Linked DNA regions of Prolixibacter sp. NT017. The protein of the gene in region 1 interacts with the protein of each later gene in a pairwise test. Links are inferred from orthologs where the notes say so. Each region holds a gene or a part of one and is shown on either strand. Other genes may lie near its edges.

Region 1 (10,648 bases):
TGTCTCCGGTAGATTCAGCTTCACATTTTCCAGTGCCGGCCTGAACTGTTCCCATGCCAGAAACAATGTGCCCAACGTGATACCAGCGTTCACCGTGTATTTCCCATAATCGCCGGCATCGTGCCAGCCACCGGTCCCGTTACGGATAACGCCTTTCTGTCCGGTGTAATCGCCGTAAGCATCATCGAGGTGACAGGCAGCGTGGGCGTAATGTTGTCCGTTGAAATCGCCTTCCACGGCTGTGCCACAACGCCAAAGATAAAAGGCCCGCATAACTGTTTTGTAAGGAAACCTGAATACATCATCGCTGATGCGAAAGGCCACCGACCTTCCAACGCCGGGCACGTCCAGGTAGTAAGAACCGGTATCGGCGAAAGCCGAGAAATCGGCCAGCCAGGCATTTTGGTTCACATCCTTCTGATGGAACGGGCCTGTAACCTTTCCGCTGAAAACCGTGGAGTCGTCGGCCAACCGCCTCACTTCGAACTGGCTGCAGGGTTGTATAATGGTGGCTATTTTGGCTTTCGCCGGAAGGAACCCCACCGAGTTGAGACGGACCGGGTACGCATCGCCCGATGGCCCGGCGCTGCAGGCAGTGAGCCACAGCAGCAGCATCGTCAATAATTTTCTCATGAATCAGATCGTGTAAAAAGGTTTGGAAAAGTGGTCACGGTGCGTCACATTCAGGCTCTTCCTCCGACAAGTCGTAAACTCTCCCGGAGGGTTTCAACTTTCATTTCCAGGTCGTGGATTTGCTGGTTCAGCCCTTCCATCTCCTGTTTTAACAGGGTGGTCTCCTCCCGTTCCGGTTTTTCGATGGCCCGTGCTTTGGCAATCAGGGTAAAGAAATTAAAATCCAGCGCCTCCGATAGTTGCCACAACCGGCCTATCTTAACATCCTTCGAGTTCAGGATGTAATGAGCCATCTGCTCCGAAACCCCCAGCCTGCGGGCAAACTGCGGAACCGTAAGTTGCCGTTCCGCCAGCCGCTCCCGGATGGCATTCCCGATGTGAAAAGGCAGTTTCAATTCGTTATTCATGACCAAATATTTTGTGGTGATATTCTCCGAAGCTTCGCAAAAGCCATCGGCTACTTAAAGTTACACAAAATTATTTTATTTTTCTATCAAAGAACAGGATAATAACCAAACAGCGTTAGTTAACTATCACACAGCGTTAGATACCCACTTCACAGCGTTAGATACCCACCGAATAGTATTGTATTAAAACAAAAATTTAATTTATCTATACATCATTTTATTTTATTCTTACCTGATTTTAATTTCTTCTGTTCCATTAAATATAATTATTGTCGTTGTTTTATTTTATTTTGTATGGTAGTTATTTGTAATTATACTATTATTAGTTAGATACCAAATATTTTTTGTTTCATATCAAACAATATCTCACCATACAGATAGATGTAGTGGAAGCCCTTCAGGCTTCCCTCATTGTTGCGCACCTTTCTCTGGGGGCGGTGCCCCCAGTTTTGGAATATCAGGCCTTCAGCCTGTTTCCCCTCACCTGACAGCGACACCCGTTGGTTGGATTTTTATCTACTCACCCCATCCGGACTGCGTCCGAGTTGCCCCTCTCTACAAGTAAAGATGGGCGGGGGCCGGTGATAGCATCGAAGTTTGTATTTGCATTCTCCCCGACGGGATACCAGGTTGTTTTTGGAATTGATGCCTCACGAATACGCAGCGGCCTGGCCCTTCTCTATGATTAGAGAAGAGGTGGGATGAGCAGATAACCATGCACCGAACACTCACCGGCGGTGCCCCCAGCTTCGGAATTTCAGGCCTTCAGCCTGGACAGGGTCGGCAGCCCCTAAGTGAAACATCGAAGGAAACCTCTAAAGTTTGACGCTGGCGCCCAATGAAGCTACGCTAGTGAATCTGTCATCGGTCCAAAAGTCTCCCCGGGTGGGGAGATTTAGAGGGGCGGAAAATGGAAGAACCACAATCCGGGTATTTCCATTTTCCCCGGTAGGATAATAAGTTGTTTTTTGGAATTGATGCCTCACGAATACGCAGCGGCGTGAGTCCTTCTCTATGATTAGAGAAGGGTTGGGATGAGTAGAAAACATTGTTTCGAACACTCACCGGCGGTGCCCCCGGCTTCGGAATATCAGGCCTTCAGCCTGGACAGGGTCGGCAGCCCCTAAGTGAAACATCGAAGGAAACCTTTAAAGTTTGACGCTGGCGCCCAATGAAGCTACGCTAGTGAATCTGTCATCAGTCCAAAAGTCTCCCCGGATGGGGAGATTTAGAGGGGCGGAAAATGGAAGAACCACAATCCGGGTATTTCCATTTTTCCCGGTAGGATAATAAGTTGGTTTTTGGAATTGATGCCTCGCGAATATGCAGCGGCGCAAAATCATTAACGGCCGAGGAGTTTAAAGAGAAAAATAATAACTTGCGTCAACCCAAAAAAATTCGGCCATGGTGAACACGAAATTATTCAGGATGATACGAGAGGGGGAACACCAGCAGCAGGATTTCAAGTTTTGTATCAACGATTCGCGAAAGATAGCCCGCTCGCTGGTTGCTTTCGCCAATACCGATGGCGGCCGGTTGCTTATCGGCGTAAAAGACAATGGAAACATTGCCGGCGTGCAGACCGAGGAAGAGTTTTATATGATTGAAGCAGCCGCCAAATTATATAGCAAGCCTGAGATTGAATTTGAAACCCAACAGTGGCATACCACGGACGGCAAAACGGTTTTACAAATCGACATTCCGCCAAGCCCTAACAAACCACACTACGCTAAAGACGAGAACCAGAAATGGTTGGCCTACATCCGGCACGAAGATCAAAACATCCTCGCCAACCGGATCCTGCTTGAAGTTTGGAAGAAAAAACAAAAGCCGCGGGGAGTCTTCATCCGGTACACCGAAGAAGAGAAGAAAATACTGCAGTATCTGAGCAATCACCAAAAGATAAATCCGGGTCGTTTATCCCGTTCCATGTCTATCTCCCGATGGAAAACAGAAAGAATCTTAATAAACCTCATAACCATCGGAGTTATTGAGATTGAACAAACGACAGATGGAGTGCATTACCATCTGACGGACAATTTTATTCTTTCCGGGAATAATAAATAAAATCCCCTCTTCGTTTAAATAAAAAAGCCCCTTGGTTCACCTTTTCAGAAAGAGAATCAGGGAAAGCTAATAAAAGGGGGTTGAAAAATGGGAAGGAATCAAATTTTGGCTTTAGCAAGTAGCTTTTTGCTGCTGCTAGCCGGATGTGCGAAAGACAATACAATAACTAATGAGTTTACTGCAAACGCAGAAAAAATCTCCAAAGAGAATGCCGACCGGATTACGTATGTCAACGAACGAATCGATCTGGCTGGAAGCAGTTCACTGAAATCAGCTGAATCGCCGGAAGACTATACCTACACGTCAGCGGTTGATATCTACAACACTGTCTTCGATAAAATAATTATCCAGTCCAGTACGGCCACGTATACTGTTTATTCCGGGCAAACAGTTTTGTTGCCCAAAGGCTTGACCTACGAAGGAAATATTACGGTAAATGACGGCGGAATGTTGGTGGTTGTCGGTAACTTAGCCGGCTCGACGCTCAGTGGGACAGGAACCGTGGTCATTAATCCAACCGGTGTTTTTTCAGCGAAATATTTAACCCTCAACTCTGGGGTGAAACTGGTTAACTACGGCGAGTGGAGTGCCGAAAAGAACGCCAACCTGAACGGCATTCTGGAGAACCACGGTGTTGTATCGTTCGATGCCATGAATAACAATAGTTCGGGCCATGTGGTCAACACCGGTAAAATTACACTCTCGGCAGACCTCAACAACAACGGCGTCATCGACAACTTCGGGACATTTATTACTGCCGGAACATTCAATCTGAACAGCGGTGCTAACCTCAACAATGCGTGTCATTTCGAAACGGCAAAGATGCAGGCGAACGGACTGACCCATTCCACCGGCTTCCTAAAAGTCAATAACCAGTTAACGATAAACGGAGGCAGTATTCTGATGCTGGGCTCCCACTCAGTTACCGATGCTGGCACCATTTCCCTTAACGGGAAAATTTCAGGCACCAACGACGATTACGCGGGTATCATTATCCGGAATTCGTTTCAATCGAACTGGGGCGCCCGGATTACGGGGAAAATAGACATCCGTTACGACGATGAAATCACCAGCTCCGACCCCGATTTACTGGGCTCTCTGGTTACCTTCAAGTCGGCCTATTTCCCGGCTACCGACTGCACGCCTCAGTACGGAGCCAACCCGGTAAATTCTTTTACACTGGTTGCCAACGTCGATGCTCCTGTCGATAGCAGGGGAAACACGTTAAGTGCGACAAGCGTGGATATTCAGGGAGACTATGCATACGTTTCATACCACCTGCACGGGGCAGAATTTGGTGGCCTTATCGAAGTGTATGATATTACCGATCCGTCAACTCCGGCCATTGTCAGCCAGTACTGGAGCGAGGATGCCGACTTTAACGACATTGAGGTGGATGGTAACAAATTATACGTAACAGGCGGAGCCAATCCGGACAAGACCGGAGCTGATACTCCTGCTACATTTTCCGTTATCGATTTAAAAAATGGTGAGTTGCCCAATGCTGCACCAACATTTTATTCACTGCCCAGTTTTTCAGGCAACTGTGTGCACCTCGCTGAAAACGGAAAGCTTTATATCGCAACCGGAAATACCGGAGGTCAGTTTATCTCCGCCGATGCCAACAATGGTTCGATCATCAGTAAACGGGATGCCTTAACCGCCAAATATTTTGACAGTGAAGGAAACACCATTATCGGATTACAGGGTGGTACTGTTGGCTTGCTGTCGGTATTTAACGAGAATAACGGCTTAAATCCGGTCAGGACCATCCCGGTAGGAAGCATTATTCCGGAAGACGGAAAGGCAGTAGCCCGCCTGAAAAACGGACTCGCCTATGTTTGTGAAGGCGAAGCCGGATTGTATGTTTTCGACACAAACGACGCCTCCGGAACTCCTCTGGAAATATTCAACCCGCAAAGCGGCAACACCAACGGTGTCGATATCGACCATGGCCTGGTATATGTAGCCAATGGAGCAGGCGGTTTATACGTCATCGACCAAAATACATTTAAAGTATACGGAAATTACAACTACGATGGCTCGGCCAATTTCGTAAGAGCTGTTGACAACTACATTTTTGTGGCCAACGGCACCGGCGGCCTGAAAATATTAATGAGAGATAATCCCTAGTTTTTTCATACCCAATTCAAATGAAAACAGCACGCTCAGGCGTGCTTTTTCTTTGTCATAAATGCTACATAAATATTTAGTCTTTTGTTTACAGAAAGGCATTGCCCAACTTCAAACAGAAACCCTTAATTTTGTACCTGATATCCTAATCAAGTTTGAAACCTTACTGAAACATCAAGTAATGAAAAACTTTCTTATGAGAAATGTCCGCCATGCTTTCCTGATTGGTCTTATTATTGGCGGTTTTGCCTTTGCCGGTTGTGCGCAGAATGAATACATGGATCCGGCCAACCGGAAGTTGCAGGAAATTTATACCGGCGGCGACTTCTATCCGGTAAAACATTACCAGCAGAGTACCCGGAAAAAACGTCCGAAGAATGTCATCCTAATGATTGGCGACGGCATGGGACTCGCCCAGGTATACGCAGGTTTGACAGCCAACGGCGGTCATCTTTACCTCGAAAATTTCAAGCACATTGGTTTTTCAAAAACCTACTCTTCCGATAATTACATAACCGATTCGGCTGCCGGGGGAACAGCCCTGGCTTGTGGCGAAAAAACATACAACGGTGCAATTGGCGTAGATCCGCAAAAACAGCCGATTGTCAACATTCGCGAGCTGGCTGAGAAGAAAGGTCTGGAAACCGGGCTCGTTTCGACTTCGGCCATTACGCACGCCACCCCGGCGTCATTTATCGCTCATCAGCCTTCGCGAAATATGTATGAAGCCATTGCTGCCGATTTTATCAACAGCGACATCGATGTTTTTATCGGTGGTGGCGTCGACCATTTCGAAAAGCGTAAAGACGGCCGGAACCTGAGTGAAGAGCTGAGAAAAGACGGCTATCAGGTTTTGTACAACATGGATAATATCAGCCAGGTAACATCGGGTAAACTGGCCGGACTCACCGCCCCGGTTCACAATCCGGCTGAACCCGAACGTGGCAATATGCTGGTTCAATCGACTAATACCGCACTGAATATCTTGTCTCAAAACAAAAAAGGCTATTTCATCATGATTGAAGGAAGTCAGATCGACTGGGGCGGCCACGCCAACAAAACGCCTTACGTAGTAGAGGAAATGCTCGACTTCGATCAGGCCATCGGGGCTGCACTCAAACATGCGGCGCAAGATGGTGAGACGCTGATTATCGTGACAGCCGATCACGAAACGGGCGGAATGTCCATCAATGAAGGCGACATGGCAACCGGAAAAGTAGTTGGTGAATATACCACAGGACACCACACGGGAATTATGGTTCCGGTGTACGCTTTTGGACCGGGCGCCGAGCAGTTTACCGGAATGATGGAAAACACCGATATTCAGAAAAAAATTAAAGATCTGTTGGATCTATAACTGCACTAACCAATTTCTGGTTATTTTAGAAGGGAAACCACTGTGTTTCCCTTTTTTATTAAGACAAATAGCGGGGTTATTGTTGCAACCTAATGTTTGAAACCACACCTATTTGGAATGGAGCCATGCTTCTTCGACTAAAAATCAGGTTACTCAGCGTTCATACATGACTGAAGGATTGATTAAAATCCGCCTGACTGCCCACCCCGGAGATTCCTGAAGTTGCTGCCATTCTGCTGATTATTATTCTGGTTGTTGTTGTCTGGCGTAGCTGATTCGTCGATATGTTTGGCACCTTCCATTTTGGGTGCTTTCGGCATCTTCTTCGTTCTCCACAACGGAATCCGGTAGTAAATCCCATATGAAAAATCCATCGGAATATCCACATTGGTTTTCCCGAATCCGGGTACGATATAAGGTGACATGTTCGGATCCTTCGTTTCGCTCACCATGAATTTTACCCGAACAGACCATCCGAGGAAAAAATTCTTAAAAATCTCCCCTTTCATCCCGAACACGAACTCGCCCCAATGAGCATTCATATTTCTTTTCGGAATGGATGTGTTATAATCGCCCCAGAAATTGGAATATTTAACATCATCAGCCTGTTGAGTGAAACGGGAGTAACCGTAACGCAAACCGACAAACACCAAATCGCCGTCTTCGAGATTTCGGTAGCGCAAAATATTGAAATCAGTTCCCAACCGGCCATAAACACCGTTCGCCTGATAGTGGAAATTATCCCGACGATCATTCAACCCCATCATACCCACTTCAACCGTAGGAAACCAATATCCCTTAACAGGAATATCTCCCTGCAATTCCCAACCCCAACGGTCGGCCGATTGCAGATACGTGGATGCAAACCGCGAGAGATCGACACCGATACGGGGTCCTTCGACACGCCAAACATCCGCATTCTGTTTCTCCTGAGCCAGTGCTTTCAGCGGGCTACTGAGTGTTAGCAGGCAAATTGAAATATACAGTAATATTTTGCTCATTATTGGGTTTTTCAATAGATGTTGGGCCCACTGAGGGGTCCGAAATATTCACCGAGTCGATTCGGGAAGTATATGAGAAACCTTTCAAGTTGTAATAGGGTGCAAAGCCGCACGCCTCCGACACCAGTTTCATTTGCATGGTGTGGTAAATGAACAGCGTGTCAGCTTCTCCATTCACAAACAATACAAACGCTGTAGAGTCGTGTTCAAGCGAAAGCGGCAAAGGATAGCGCTTGGATATGGAAGGTAGCGTATCGCGTACCCATCCGGTATCGTTTTTGGCAACGCCCCAAATCATCAGCGAATCAATCGTCGTTGAATCACTGTCGATGAATTTGGCCATGAGATAAGTATCTGTGGAATCGTAACACCTGTCCGCCTCGCTACACGAAACGACAATTGCCAAAAGCACCACAAGTAAAGGTAAAATGTATTTTTTCATATCCGGATACGGGTTTCCGCTTGCCTGACAAATATAAACAAAATGAGAGGAAACAAGCATGAAGCAAGATGTCAGATTGAAAAAGCGTAAACCAGAAACAATTGGCTTATCATCAACAAAAAAAGGTTATTTTCGTTAATTCCATTGCGGCACAAAACATAAGAAACACTGCCGCCGATCTTACATTGAACGACAATCTACTTTAAATATGCGAAACATGCAGTTTGCCATTTTCTTCGGAACCGTCATTTTAGTCTACTTTCTGGTCAATTATTATATCTATGTTCACGGATTAATGGCCTTCCAGGCGACCGGAAACTTCAAAACGATATACAAAATCCTTTTCTGGGTTATCGCCTCCACTTTTATCGTTGGTGAAATACTGGAGCACACGCATTCCAGCCTGGCTGGTGAGTGGGTTTACCGGATAGGAGCTTTCTGGCTCTCGTTCATGCTCTACCTGTTTATCGCTGTCCTTTTCATCGACATCATCCGGTTACTGGACAAATTCTTTCACATTGTTCCGGCCGTGCTAAAAAGCAACCCGGACCAACTCAGGCTGTGGACCGGCGTTGTTGTTTTTTCATTGGTAGCCCTGGTGGTTTTTTTCGGACACCTCAATGCGCTGAATACACGGGTAAAGCAATTCTCGATTACCATACCCAAAAGTGTTACCGGTTCCCCGGATATGAAAGTGCTGATGGCTTCCGACATTCACCTCGGAGCACTGATTGGTGAACGCCGCGAACAAAAGCTTGTCGACATCATTAATCAGCAAAAGCCCGACTTGGTTCTCCTTTGCGGAGATATGGTGGATGGCGACATTGCTCCTGTATTGCGGAAACACCTGGGAAGACACTTGCAGGAAATCAAGCCACCGATGGGCATGTACGCTATTCCGGGCAACCATGAATACATTGGTGGAATAAAAGAAACATTACCTTACCTGGAAAGCATCAACATCAACGTGCTGCGCGACCAGGTGATTACACTTCCCAACGGCGTTCAGATTGTCGGGCGCGATGACTTGTCAGCTCGCAATCGTGATGGGGGAAGAAAGGAACTTCCGGAATTACTAAAAGATGTGGACATGAGCAAACCGGTAATTGTGATGAACCACCAACCGTTCAATCTGGAAGAGGTTGCCGAAGCCGGTGTTGATTTACACCTTTCGGGACACACCCACGACGGGCAAATGTGGCCGCTAAACTACGTTACCGAAGCGATTTTTGAAGACAGCTGGGGATTTCTGAAGAAAGGCAAAACCAACATCTATGTCTCTTCAGGATTCGGTTCATGGGGACCGCCGGTTCGCATCGGAAACACACCGGAAGTTGTGGTTTTCAATCTTCACTTTCAACCGGAAACGGCAAAATTATAAACAAAATTAGTCGTCGTAGGTCATGGGAAGCGGCTCCGGATGGATGGTCGTTATGATACCCAATTCCTTTTCGATGGCTTCTTCGATGACAGAACAGATATGATGGGCTTCATCCAGTGTCATCTCCGGAGGCAATTTAATGTGACAGCTTAATTCGGTATGGTGTCCGTAGCGGTGCATATGGAAATGATGGGGAAACACTTCCCGGTCGACATTTTGCCGGACCAACTCCCTGATTTGGCCAATCATTGTAGGATCGGCACTTTCACCGAGCAGCAGACTGAAATCATTCTTCATTACTTCATAGGCGGTATACGCAATCAATATGGCGACCAAAATTCCAAGTACACCATCGATCCACCAGAAATAACCGCCGAGGAAAATACCTGCCAGGATAATGATGGAAGACAATGCGTCAGAACGGTGATGCCAGCCATCGGCTTTCAGCACCGACGACTTTGCTTTTCGTCCGACCCCAAAAGCATATTGAGCCAGACCTTCCTTCGCCAGAATCGATACAACGGTAACCACTTTAGCAACTATTCCATAGTGAACAGCCGTATGTGACTGCAAACGGTCAATCGACTGCAGCAGGAACTCGAACGCAATAATCGCCAGCAGTACACCAATAATAACCGCAGCGATGTGTTCAGCACGGCCATGCCCGAACGGATGTTCCTCATCGGCGGGTTTGCCGGCCAGTTTTGCACCGAAAATAACAATGATGGAAGAGACCGAATCGGAAAGAGTATGCCATGCATCCGCTACAATAGCAATTGAACCGGATACAATACCGGCCCAATACTTCAAGGCAAACAGCACCAGATTTACGATAATCGAGACCCATCCGGCCTTAACGATCATTCTGGTATTCTTCGGTCTCATAAGCTTTGGTAAGTTTCTCTTTAATAAAGCATCAAAGCTAAAAGATTCAGGCCTAAAATCCGAGTAAACAAAAGGTGGTTGTGTTCTAAATTACGCGCTATGCATCTCGTCGTACCACATAAGGAATTTCTTAATGCCTTCGCGGAATGAAGTTTTCGGCTGATAGCCCAGTAGCTCTTTCGCCCTGGAGATGTCGGCATACGTGATATTCACGTCGCCATCCTGCATCGGGAGCTGATTGATAACGGGCTCAACACCGGCCTCTTCAGCAATCGTTTGAATCATATCGCGGAGCAGCACCGGATGGTTATTTCCCAAATTCACGGTTTCGTACACATTTTT
Region 2 (11,652 bases), 3.4 Mb from region 1 along the record:
AAGAGCGCGGGCCGGTCAAAGTAGGCCGGGTCGGAGAGAGCGGGAATGGTTTTGCGAGGGAATTCAGGGATGTGTGCCCGAAAGGCAAAACCATGAAGCGGGCGGAAGGATCACTTTGACTTGCCTTTTTGGTTCTTTTGTGGTAAGACAAAAGGACAGAAACAAGACAATCACTTAACCCGCTTCGGGGGTGATGCAATAACGCGAATTCCTAATCCCCCAATTTCATTGGGGTTGATGAATATTTATCCGGCGTTGCCGGAAGAAATAAGGAGCAAGAATTAGGCTAAAGCCTATATAACCTTGTCCCTTGTCACCCATGGCTGAAGCCATGGGCAATTCAGGTACTCTTTGCATTCATCCCAGCTGGATGACATGTTGTTAGAAAATAAAATCCTCAATCGAACGTACGCCCCCGGCCGGGGTCGAATGGATTTCCCCCAGCCGCGTTCTAACAATATTTGACTCCTCCGGAGTCTTTTGCACAAAAACAACCTGAGATTATCCCGGAGGGATAGAATATTCTTCTCCGCCGGTGAAACCGGTGGTGTAGCAACGAACAAAGCAACAACTCCGGAGGAGTTGAATTAGGATGCTTATTCAACCTTCTTCGACATTCCCGGAAGAAATATCGAAAATATTAGGCTAAAGCCATGGGCAATTATAATTTATTCACCGCCACTTTGTAATGCGGATCTTCCAGTACGTTGACGTCGATGATTTGCTCGGCGTTTTTCAACAGGATTTTGCAATCGGGGCTCAGGTGTTTCAGGTGGATCTTCTTCCCTACTTTCAGGTAGCGTTCCGTCATCTTGTTCAGCGCCTCAATAGCCGACATGTCGACCACCCGGCTTTCGGCAAAGTCGATAATCACCTCATCAGGGTCGTTCAGTACATCAAACTTTTCGTTGAAAGCAGTGACTGAACCGAAGAACAGCGGACCGTAAATCTCGTAATGCTTTACGCCATTGTCATCGGTGTATTTCCGTGCCCGGATGCGCTTGGCATTGTCCCACGCAAACACCAGTGCCGCGATGATGACACCAATCAGAACCGCTACGGCCAGGTTATGGAAGACAACCGTCACCAGCGTCACCATCACCATCACTAAGATATCAGACTTCGGCATTTTGTTGAAGGTTTTCAAACTAGCCCATTCGAACGTACCGATAGCGACCATAATCATCAGTCCCGTAAGCGCTGCCATGGGTAGCTTTTCAATCAAACCTGCACCAAACATGATAAACACGAGCAACATCACCGCTGCCACAATACCCGACAAACGAGCACGGGCTCCGGAAGAGATGTTAATCAAACTCTGGCCGATCATGGCACATCCGCCCATTCCGGAGAAGAGACCGGTCAGGAAATTGGCCGTTCCCTGCGCAATGGCTTCCTTGTTACCGGAACCACGTGTCTCAGTAATCTCGTCGATAATATTTAGCGTCAGCAAACTTTCAATCAGGCCTACACCGGCCACAATGGCTGCATAAGGGAAAATGATGGAAAGCGTTTCGAGGTTAAGCGGAACCTCCGGCAGATGGAACGGAGGAAAACCTCCCTGAATGGAAGCGATATCGCCCACGGTACGAGTATCAATGCCCAACGCGGCTACAATTCCGAAAACGACCAGAATAGCCGTCAATGGCGCCGGAATGGCTTTGGTGAGTTTCGGCAAAAGCCAAATGACCAGCATGGTGACGAAAACCAGCCCCAACATGGTGTAAAGCGGCATTCCGGTAAGCCAGTGCCCCGTGCTGTCTTTAAACTGGTGCAATTGCGACATGAAGATGATAATCGCCAGTCCGTTGACGAAGCCGAAAATCACTGGATGTGGAACGAGACGCATCAGTTTTCCCAGCTTCAATACACCGGCCAATATCTGTATAATCCCGGCAAGGATAACCGTCGCCAACACATACTCCGGGCCATGTGTTTTGGCCAGCGCCACAATCACAACAGCAACAGCTCCGGTGGCACCGGAAATCATCCCGGGCCGTCCGCCCAGAATCGATGTAACGATGCCCATAATAAAGGCCGAATAGAGCCCGGTGAGCGGAGACAATCCCGCGATAATGGCAAATGCCAGTGCTTCCGGTATTAAAGCCAATGCCACCGTCAGTCCGGACAGGACTTCGTTTTTATAATTTACTTTTTGCGTTAATCCAAACAGATTAAGATACTTCTCCATGTCAAACTTTTAATCATACATTTCCTTGCCGGAGCCATTCAGCCCGGGACCGATTTCTACGTAAGTGCATGGATTTAATTCGTTAGATGGTGATCAGGTCAGGTTCCTTTCTTATTTAGAACGCGCAAAAATAAGAATATCCCACTCATTCACAACAAGCGGGATATTATGTAACGGTAAAGGTTTCCTTCGTTTTTCGTTACCGGAAATAAAAAAGCCGGCACTCAACGAGTTACCGGCTCCATATCTTAATTCTTGTATATCTTCGGCGGTCGCTTTAGTGCGCGAACCACCAATATTATTCCGGCCAAGACAAACGGGATACTGAGCAGCTGTCCCATATTCAGCAACATATGTGCTTCGAACGGCTCCTGGTCCTGTTTGATGAATTCGATGAAGAAACGGGCGGTGAACACACAAATAAAGAATACGCCCAACAAGAAGCCGGGACGATTCCGCTTGTCATCCGTTTTAAAATACATTCGCCACAGCAAGATAAAAGTTCCCAGGTAACAGAGTGCCTCATAAATCTGTGTCGGATGTTTGGCAACGGTTTCGCCGTTCCGCTCAAAGATGAATCCCCAGGGCAGTGAAGTCTGTACTCCGTAAATCTCTGAGTTCATCAGGTTACCGGTACGAATTAAAACGGCCACCAGCGCTACCGGCACCACGAGGCGATCCAATGTCCAGAGCATCGAACGTTTGGTAACAAACCGTGAATAGAGCCAGATGGCAATCAGGATACCGATGGCCCCGCCGTGACTGGCCAGACCGCCGTGCCAAACCTTCAGAATTTCCCACGGATGCTGTGAATAATAGTCCCATCCATAAAAGAAAACATGTCCCAAACGCGCGCCGACAACCGTGGCGATAATCACGTACATAAACAGACTGTCGAGCCACTTTTCGTTGGCATTTTCAAACTTGAACATCTTCTCCATGATGTAATATCCCAACAAAAACCCGGTGGCAAACAAAAGTCCGTACCAACGAACTGACAACGGGCCGAGATGGAAAATCTCCGGATTTACATTCCAATGGATGAACAGGAACTCATTCATAGTATGTGCACATTAAAAGTAAAAGCAGCAGGTTGCCCCTGCTGCCATATGAAGAACTAATTTATTTTCGTTTACACAACACCACGCCCGTGACATTGTTTATATTTCTTTCCACTTCCACACGGACACGGGTCATTTCGTCCGATTTTCGGCCCGTGGCGAACCGGTTCCATTTTCTTCTGTGGTTGCTGCTCTCCACCTTGTCCTCCGCCGGAACTCAGGCCGCCGGCTTCGCTCTTCTCTTCCTGGTACTGTGACCGATCGGTGTGTTGTACCGCCTGCGCTTCCTGCACCTGGTTCGGGTCGCTAATCGGAATATGTCCTTTCATCAGGGTAGAAACAACATTTCGGTTCAGCTTGTCCATCATTGACTTGAAAAGGTTGAACGATTCAAGCTTGTATATCAATAACGGGTCTTTCTGCTCGTAACTGGCGTTCTGCACTGATGTACGCAGGTCGTCCAGTTCGCGCAGGTGTTCCTTCCACTCATCGTCAATCGAAGCAAGGTTTACCTGCTTGGTATACGATTTCACCAGGTCCTGTGCCTCTGTTTTATACGATTTCTCGAGGTTGGTAACAATCTGGTAAACCTTCTGCCCATCGCTGATAGGAACAACAATGTTATTGTATATGTGCGATTTGTGTTCGTATACATCTTTAATGACCGGCCATGCCTGTTTCGAAATGATCTGCACCTTACGGGAATAATTGTCGATCATTGCTTTGTAAATCCGATCGGTAATTTCTTCCGGATTCTGGCTGATGAATTCCTCCTTCGTCACCGAAGTGTCGATGGAGAGCAGACGCATGGTCTCGAGACGGAATTCTTCGTAGCCATCCTGTCCCATCGGATGGAAATCGGCTACCAGTGCTTCCACCGAGTCATACATCATATTCAGCACATCCACTTCCAGGCGTTCGCCGAAGAGTGCGTGTTTACGTTTCTTGTAAATCACCTCACGCTGCGAGTTCATCACATCATCATATTCCAGCAAACGCTTACGAATACCGAAGTTGTTCTCCTCGACTTTCTTCTGTGCCCGCTCAATGGATTTGGAAATCATGGAGTGCTGAATCACTTCGCCTTCTTCCAGTCCCAAACGGTCCATAATACCGGCAATCCGGTCGGAAGAGAAGAGACGCATCAGATCATCTTCCAGCGACACAAAGAACTGTGATGAACCCGGGTCACCCTGACGACCGGAACGTCCGCGCAACTGACGGTCGACACGACGTGATTCGTGACGCTCGGTACCGATGATAGCCAAACCACCGGCTTCTTTTGTTTCCGGTGTCAATTTGATGTCGGTACCACGACCGGCCATGTTGGTTGCAATGGTTACCGTTCCTGGCTTACCGGCTTCCGCCACAATGTCGGCCTCACGCTGGTGCAACTTCGCGTTCAGCACCTGGTGATCGATACCCCGCATTTTCAGCATGCGGCTCAGCAATTCCGATATTTCCACGGAAGTGGTACCTACCAGCACCGGCCGTTCCTGCTTATGCAGTTTGGTAATCTCTTCAATAATGGCGTTGTATTTCTCTTTCTTGGTTTTGTATACCAAGTCTTCCTGGTCCTTACGGACAATGGGTTTGTTGGTCGGGATGACCACTACTTCCAGTTTGTAGATGTCCCACAATTCGCCTGCCTCCGTCTCTGCAGTACCGGTCATACCGGCCAGTTTGTGGTACATCCGGAAGTAATTCTGAAGCGTAATCGTCGCGAACGTCTGCGTAGCCGCTTCCACGGTCACCCGCTCTTTCGCCTCGATGGCCTGGTGCAATCCGTCGGAGTAACGGCGACCTTCCATGATACGACCGGTTTGCTCATCCACGATTTTCACCTTGTTGTCCATCACCACGTACTCCACATCCTTTTCGAACATGGTGTAGGCGCGCAACAGCTGGTTAATGGTGTGCACACGCTCCGATTTCACCGCATAACTCTGAATCAGCTCGTCTTTCTTTTCCAGCTTGGCCTGGTCTTCCAACGACTGGTCGTTTTCGATCTCAGCAATCTCTGCACCAATATCTGGCAAAATAAAGAAGTTGGGGTCTTCGTTGTCTTGCGACAGCACATCGATACCCTTATCGGTCAACTCAATTGAGTTCAGTTTCTCATCGATTACGAAATAAAGCGGGTCGGTAACAACATGCATGTTCTTGCTATTGTCCTGCATGTAGTAGTTCTCCGACTTCTGCATCTTAGCTTTGATACCCTCTTCACTCAGGTAACGAATGATCGCTTTATTCTTAGGAAGACCTTTGAATGAACGATACAATAACAATGCACCTTCATCACGCTCTTTCGAATCTTCCGATTTTATCTTTCTCTTGGCTTCCGCCAGAATTTGCGCTACCAGGTCACGCTGCAGTTTTACCAAACGCTCAATCGGCGCTTTCAGCTCTTCGAATAACTGGTCATCACCCTTCGGAATCGGACCCGAAATGATCAACGGCGTACGAGCATCGTCAATCAAAACCGAGTCGACCTCATCGACGATGGCGTAGTGGTGTTTCCGCTGCACCAAATCGGATGGGTTGATGGCCATGTTGTCACGCAGGTAATCGAAACCAAACTCGTTGTTCGTTCCGTACGTGATATGCGCATTGTAAGCAGCACGTCGTTCGGCCGAGTTGGGCTGATGCTTGTCGATACAATCAACAGACATGCCATGGAATTCGAAAATCGGTCCCATCCACTCCGAGTCACGACGAGCCAGGTAATCGTTCACTGTTACCAGGTGAACGCCTCTACCGGCCAACGCATTCAGGAACACCGGCAACGTTGCCACCAGCGTCTTACCTTCACCGGTCGCCATCTCAGCGATTTTACCTTCGTGAAGCACAATACCACCGATGAGCTGAACATCGTAGTGAATCATATTCCACTTCTGATCCGAACCGCCCGCTTCCCAGTGATTGGCATAAACGGCTTTATCACCTTTCATGTCCACATAATCTTTCGCGGCAGCCAAATCACGGTCGAAATCGTTGGCCGTCACTTCCAGCTGTTCGTTTTCAGCAAAACGACGGGCGGTATCTTTTACGATGGCAAAAGCGGTGGGCAATACTTCATTCAATACCTCTTCAATCTTCGTATCGATCACCTCTTCCAGTTTGTCGACCCGATCGTAGAGTTTTTCACTCTCTTCCAAAGGCACAGAACCACTTTCAGCCTGTTCCTTCAATGAAGCTATTTCGTCTTCTTCAGCCTTGATATACTCTTTAATCCTGGCTTTTAGTTTTTCTGTCTCAGCTCTAAGCTCGTCGTTGGTAAATCCGGTTACGCGCTCAAATTCACTTTTCACGCGTTCCAATACCGGCAAAATCCCTTTGATATCCCTTTCGGATTTATTACCAAAGACTTGTGTTAGAAATTTTGTTACAAATGCCATTATATCTTGTTCTGTTATTTTTTATGTTTACTTCTATCGCGAATCACTCACAAATTAAACTAAAAGTTGCAAGTATTGAAAACAATCCTTGCTTTTTTCAGCGAGTGAAATTCCCCAATTTTTTGCCATCACAGAACAAAAAAAGGAGAATACCGCCAAGGGCACTCTCCTCTTTACGAAATCAATATTTTCGGATGTAAAATCGCGATCTGATCAATTTCCCGCAAGATGGCAGAATTGCCTGGCGGGAATTGTTTATCAAGAACTATGCCCCGGCTGTCGGATCTGTAAATGAACGGTTGCCCATCTCCCGATCCATCATCAGCAAGCCTTGTCCTTCGCCATTGATCATCTTCAAATTATTCAAAATCTGATCAACCGTATTCTCCTCTTCAACCTGTTCGTCGAGGAACCATTGAAGGAAGCTTTTGGTTGCATGATCGGATTCAGCGATAGCTATATCCATCAGTTTATTAATGCGTTCCGTAACGCTTTGCTCGTGAGCCAGCGTCTTTTCATACACATCGATTACATTATCGAACTCAGCCGGAACTTCAGCAATCGGGTCTAAAATCACCCGTGCCCCCCGGTCGTTCACGTAATCGAAAAATTTCTGTGCGTGCGCCAACTCCTCCTTGTATTGAACCTTCATCCAATTGGCAAAACCTGACAAACCGACAGCTTCGAAATAAGCCGACATGGACAAATAGAGGTAAGCCGAATGAAATTCAGCGTTAATTTGCTCGTTTATTGCTTTATTAACTGCTTCTTTCAACATGATTAATTGATTTAAGGTTTATATATCCGAACCCAAATATACAAATAATCAGGCGGGCGCCCAGCCACGTTGGGAACGCATTTATTAACTCAACCGAGCCTTCAAGCCTTCAGCAAGTGCATTCAGGAACTGCTCGGTTGTCAGATAGTGTTCCGGTTTCAGATCTTTTCCGTGAATAGCCAGAGCCAGGTCTTTTGTCATTTTACCTGATTCAACCGTATCAACACAAACTTCTTCCAGTGTATGACTGAATTTGATCAACTCTTCGTTGTTATCCAGACGTCCGCGAAATGCCAGACCACGTGTCCAGGCATAAATCGAGGCAATCGGGTTGGTTGAAGTCGGGTTGCCTTTCTGGTGTTCACGATAGTGACGGGTAACCGTTCCGTGAGCAGCTTCTGCTTCCAGAATATCACCATCGGGAGTCATTAGTACAGAAGTCATCAGACCGAGTGAACCAAATCCCTGCGCTACGGTGTCCGACTGTACGTCGCCATCGTAGTTTTTACATGCCCAGATGAAGTTACCGTTCCATTTCAGTGCCGATGCCACCATGTCATCAATCAGACGGTGCTCGTAGGTGATGCCAGCTTCTTCGAACTGTTTCTGGTAATCTTTCTCATAAATATCCTGGAAGATATCTTTAAAGAAACCGTCGTATTTCTTGAGGATGGTATTCTTGGTTGACAGGTAAAGCGGCCATTTTTTCTGCAGGGCCATTTTAAAACAGCTGTGTGCAAACCCGCGGATAGATTCTTCGGTGTTGTACATCGACATTGCCACACCAGCTCCTTCGAAGTCATAAACTTCGTGAGTTACGGGTTCTGAACCATCTTCCGGAGTGAAAGTCATGGTCAGCTTACCAGGACGATCAACAACCATATCCGTTGCACGATACTGATCACCAAATGCGTGACGTCCGATAACAATCGGGCCGGTCCATTGCGGGACCAGACGCGGTACATTTTTCACGAAAATGGGTTCGCGGAAAATCGTTCCACCAATGATGTTACGAATGGTACCATTCGGTGATTTGTACATCCGCTTAAGGCCAAACTCTTCCACCCGCTTTTCGTCCGGGGTAATGGTTGCACATTTAATCCCTACTTTGTACTGCTTGATGGCGTTAGCTGCATCAACAGTCACCTGGTCGTTGGTAGCATCGCGGTGCTCAATGCCCAGGTCAAAATACTTGATATCAAGGTTCAAATACGGCAGAATAAGCTGATCCTTAATCATCTGCCAGATAATCCTGGTCATTTCATCGCCGTCAAGTTCTACTACGGGATTGGAAACATTAATTTTGTCCATGCCTGAATAATTTTTAATAGAGTAAATTAGATGTTTTACTTAACAAGAATTGACTTCTTTGGTTTGAATGTCACTCACATCTCAGGTTACGGTACATATATCTTTCAAGCTTCTCTTAACTGTCAAAATCGAGTCCGAACATCTTCTTAAACAGTGCCAGCGAAGGATTTTCCTCTACCATGGCCTGCCATTTTTCCGTGTCGGAATAAGGCTTACGCGGTAACGCATCATCACCTTCCGCAATCTGAAACTCCACTTCAATCCGTTCGTTCCGCAATGTTCTTCTCAGGAATCCCAGCAATTTGGGCTTCACTTCCAAAACCAGCCTTTCGCGCTGCGTCTCGTTGTCGAGCATGTAATTCACTGTCCAATCGTCGCCCAACGAGGGTTCGCGCGTCGATAACGCTGCATTCAACTGACGTGCCTCTACCCGCACCACAAACTCTTTCCACGCAGCCACCAACTGTTCTCCGGTAAACGGATGTTCTTCCGGCTCAGCCGCCTGCGTTGTCTTCTGTACCACCTCTTTTTTGTACTCACCGGAAGAAGTATTTCCCTTCAGCGCATTGGCAATCGAAGGCGTCGAAATACTGTCCCTCCGTGCTACCCGCCGGGTCTTTACCTTCCCGGGTGGAGTAACCGTCGGTGCGCTCGCCGGTCTGCTTGCTCCTGCTGGATTATTACCGACCGCTCCGTTTTGTGTTGCTGTACTCTGTTGCGGCTTCGCAGCTTTTTTGGCTGCCGGTGCCGAAAATATGGGTAAAAGTATCGTTGAAGCTACGCGTTCGTCAGCTCTTTTTTTTTTAATGCCTCTTCAAGCTGTGCAATACGGATGAGTGCGAGTTCCACCAGGAAGCGCTTGTTGGAGGAAGACTTGTATTGCATGTCACACTCGCTGGCCAGCCTCAAGCCTTCCACCAGAAATGGTAAATCACATGCTTTCGCCTGCTGGCTGTATTTCTCTTTGATATCGCCACCGACTTCGAGCAGTTCCACCGTCACCTGATCTTTGCAAACCAGCAAATCGCGGAAATGCTGACACAATCCGGCCACAAAATGGTGTCCGTTAAATCCCTTATCCAGGATTTCGTTGAAAATCATTAACACACCCGACACGTCTCCTTTCTGAAATCCGTCAATCAACCGGAAGTAGTAGTCGTAATCCAACACGTTCAGGTTGGCAATGGTATCCTGGTAAGTAATATTACTTCCTGAAAAACTCACCACCTGGTCGAAAATGGAAAGAGCGTCGCGCATCGCGCCGTCTGCTTTTTGAGCAATGATGTTCAATGCTTCCGGCTCAAAAGTGATTTGCTCTTTTTCGGCTACTGAAGCCAAATGCTTTTCGATATCCGTAATGCCAATCCGGTTGAAATCGAAGATTTGACAACGGGAAAGAATGGTTGGCAGTATTTTATGTTTCTCGGTAGTTGCCAGCACGAAAATGGCGTGCGTCGGCGGCTCTTCCAGGGTTTTCAGGAATGCATTGAAGGCGGCCTGCGACAACATGTGCACCTCATCGATGATGTACACACTGTATTTTCCAATCTGCGGGGGAATCCGAACTTGGTCAACCAAGGTACGAATGTCGTCCACCGAGTTGTTGGAAGCCGCATCCAGTTCGTGAATGTTGTAGGAGCGATTTTCATTGAACGCCATACATGACTCACAGGTATTGCATGGCTCTGTTTCAGCGGTAATATTCTGGCAATTGATGGTTTTGGCGAAAATACGGGCCGAGGTCGTCTTCCCTACTCCACGGGGGCCGCAAAACAGGTAGGCGTGCGCCAGATGACTGTTCCGGATCGCATTCTTTAGCGTGGCTGTAATAGAGGGTTGCCCAATTACTGAGCTGAACGTAAAAGGTCTGTATTTTCTTGCTGAAACAATATAATTCTCCATAAAAATTCCTCGGGTGCCAGATTTGAAATCCAAATATAGTATAAAATGGGAAACCATTTGTGTCCCGTTTTCGCATAAGTTATCAACGACTAAAACAAGCTTCTGGTTTACTGCCAGATGAAAATTACCGGAAGCAACTTTTTACCTGAGTTTATTGTTATTAAATCCGAAATAAAAACTGACAGGTTATGAAAAAATTCTTTTTGCTAATTTCCATCCTGACGATGACGCTCACCACATTTGCGCAGGAAAAAACCATTTACGATTTCAAGGTTACAGATATTGATGGACACCCATTTGATATGGCATCACTGAAAGGCAAGAAAGTGCTGATCGTGAATACTGCTTCCAAATGTGGATTCACGCCACAGTACAAACAACTCGAAGCCATTTACAGGAAATACGGACCCGACAAGTTTGTCATCGTTGGCTTTCCGGCCAATAACTTTATGCACCAGGAACCGGGTACCAATGCGCAGATTAAAACATTCTGTACCGAAAATTACGATGTCACATTCCCGATGATGTCAAAAATCTCCGTGAAAGGTGATGACATGGCCCCACTCTATCAATGGCTCACAGAAAAATCAAAGAACGGTGTGATGGACGCACCGATCAAATGGAACTTCCAGAAATTCATGATTGATAAAACAGGACACCTTGTCGGGGTTGCCTGGCCGCAGGATAAACCCGATTCAAAGAAGATTGTAAGCTGGATTGAAGGCAAAAACTAAGCTTTCGCTTTTACTGCTTCAGCATAACGTGTAAGTGCCCGTTCGCGGGCTTCGGCATGGACGACAATGGGTTTCGGATAGGACATGGTTCCATATTCCGGGACCCATTTTACAATGTACTCACCTTTTGGATCGAATTTCTTGGCCTGCAATTCCGGGTTAAACACCCGAAAATAAGGTGCCGCGTCATTTCCTGAACCGGCAGCCCATTGCCAGCCACCATTATTCGAAGCCAGATCATAATCGAGCAACTTACTGGCAAAATACGCTTCGCCCC

What was found.
Region 2: the proteins of GJU87_RS20065 (region 1) and secA interact in binary tests that used the Escherichia coli proteins (3 or more experiments, as listed by UniProt). The link is inferred for Prolixibacter sp. NT017 from one-to-one orthologs.

Annotation. Positions count from the first base shown.
Region 1 is NZ_BLAV01000001.1:4,821,760-4,832,407, reverse strand. What follows is about bases 4,630-7,509. They hold GJU87_RS20065 (alkaline phosphatase), read left to right. Parts: upstream 4,630-5,421; coding sequence 5,422-6,597; downstream 6,598-7,509. Other genes in these bases: GJU87_RS20060 (DUF6048 family protein), read right to left, coding at 6,780-7,509; GJU87_RS20070 (hypothetical protein), read left to right, coding at 4,630-5,240. Also shown: GJU87_RS20085 (glycoside hydrolase family 9 protein), read right to left, coding at 1-633; GJU87_RS20080 (helix-turn-helix transcriptional regulator), read right to left, coding at 684-1,040; GJU87_RS20075 (RNA-binding domain-containing protein), read left to right, coding at 2,469-3,107; more of GJU87_RS20070, read left to right, coding at 3,195-4,629; more of GJU87_RS20060, read right to left, coding at 7,510-7,598; GJU87_RS20055 (DUF6452 family protein), read right to left, coding at 7,549-8,040; GJU87_RS20050 (metallophosphoesterase), read left to right, coding at 8,258-9,421; GJU87_RS20045 (cation diffusion facilitator family transporter), read right to left, coding at 9,428-10,306; GJU87_RS20040 (GDP-mannose 4,6-dehydratase), read right to left, coding at 10,397-10,648.
Region 2 is NZ_BLAV01000001.1:1,387,685-1,399,336, reverse strand. Bases 3,124-7,007 are described here. They hold secA (preprotein translocase subunit SecA), read right to left. Parts: upstream 6,651-7,007; coding sequence 3,324-6,650; downstream 3,124-3,323. Other genes in these bases: GJU87_RS05675 (ferritin), read right to left, coding at 6,916-7,007; lgt (prolipoprotein diacylglyceryl transferase), read right to left, coding at 3,124-3,252. Also shown: GJU87_RS05690 (SulP family inorganic anion transporter), read right to left, coding at 662-2,191; more of lgt, read right to left, coding at 2,440-3,123; more of GJU87_RS05675, read right to left, coding at 7,008-7,428; GJU87_RS05670 (NADP-dependent isocitrate dehydrogenase), read right to left, coding at 7,513-8,739; GJU87_RS05665 (hypothetical protein), read right to left, coding at 8,855-9,262; GJU87_RS05660 (DNA polymerase III subunit gamma/tau), read right to left, coding at 9,517-10,641; GJU87_RS05655 (glutathione peroxidase), read left to right, coding at 10,866-11,375; GJU87_RS05650 (deoxyribodipyrimidine photo-lyase), read right to left, coding at 11,372-11,652. UniProt on the Escherichia coli protein: Required for protein export, interacts with the SecYEG preprotein conducting channel.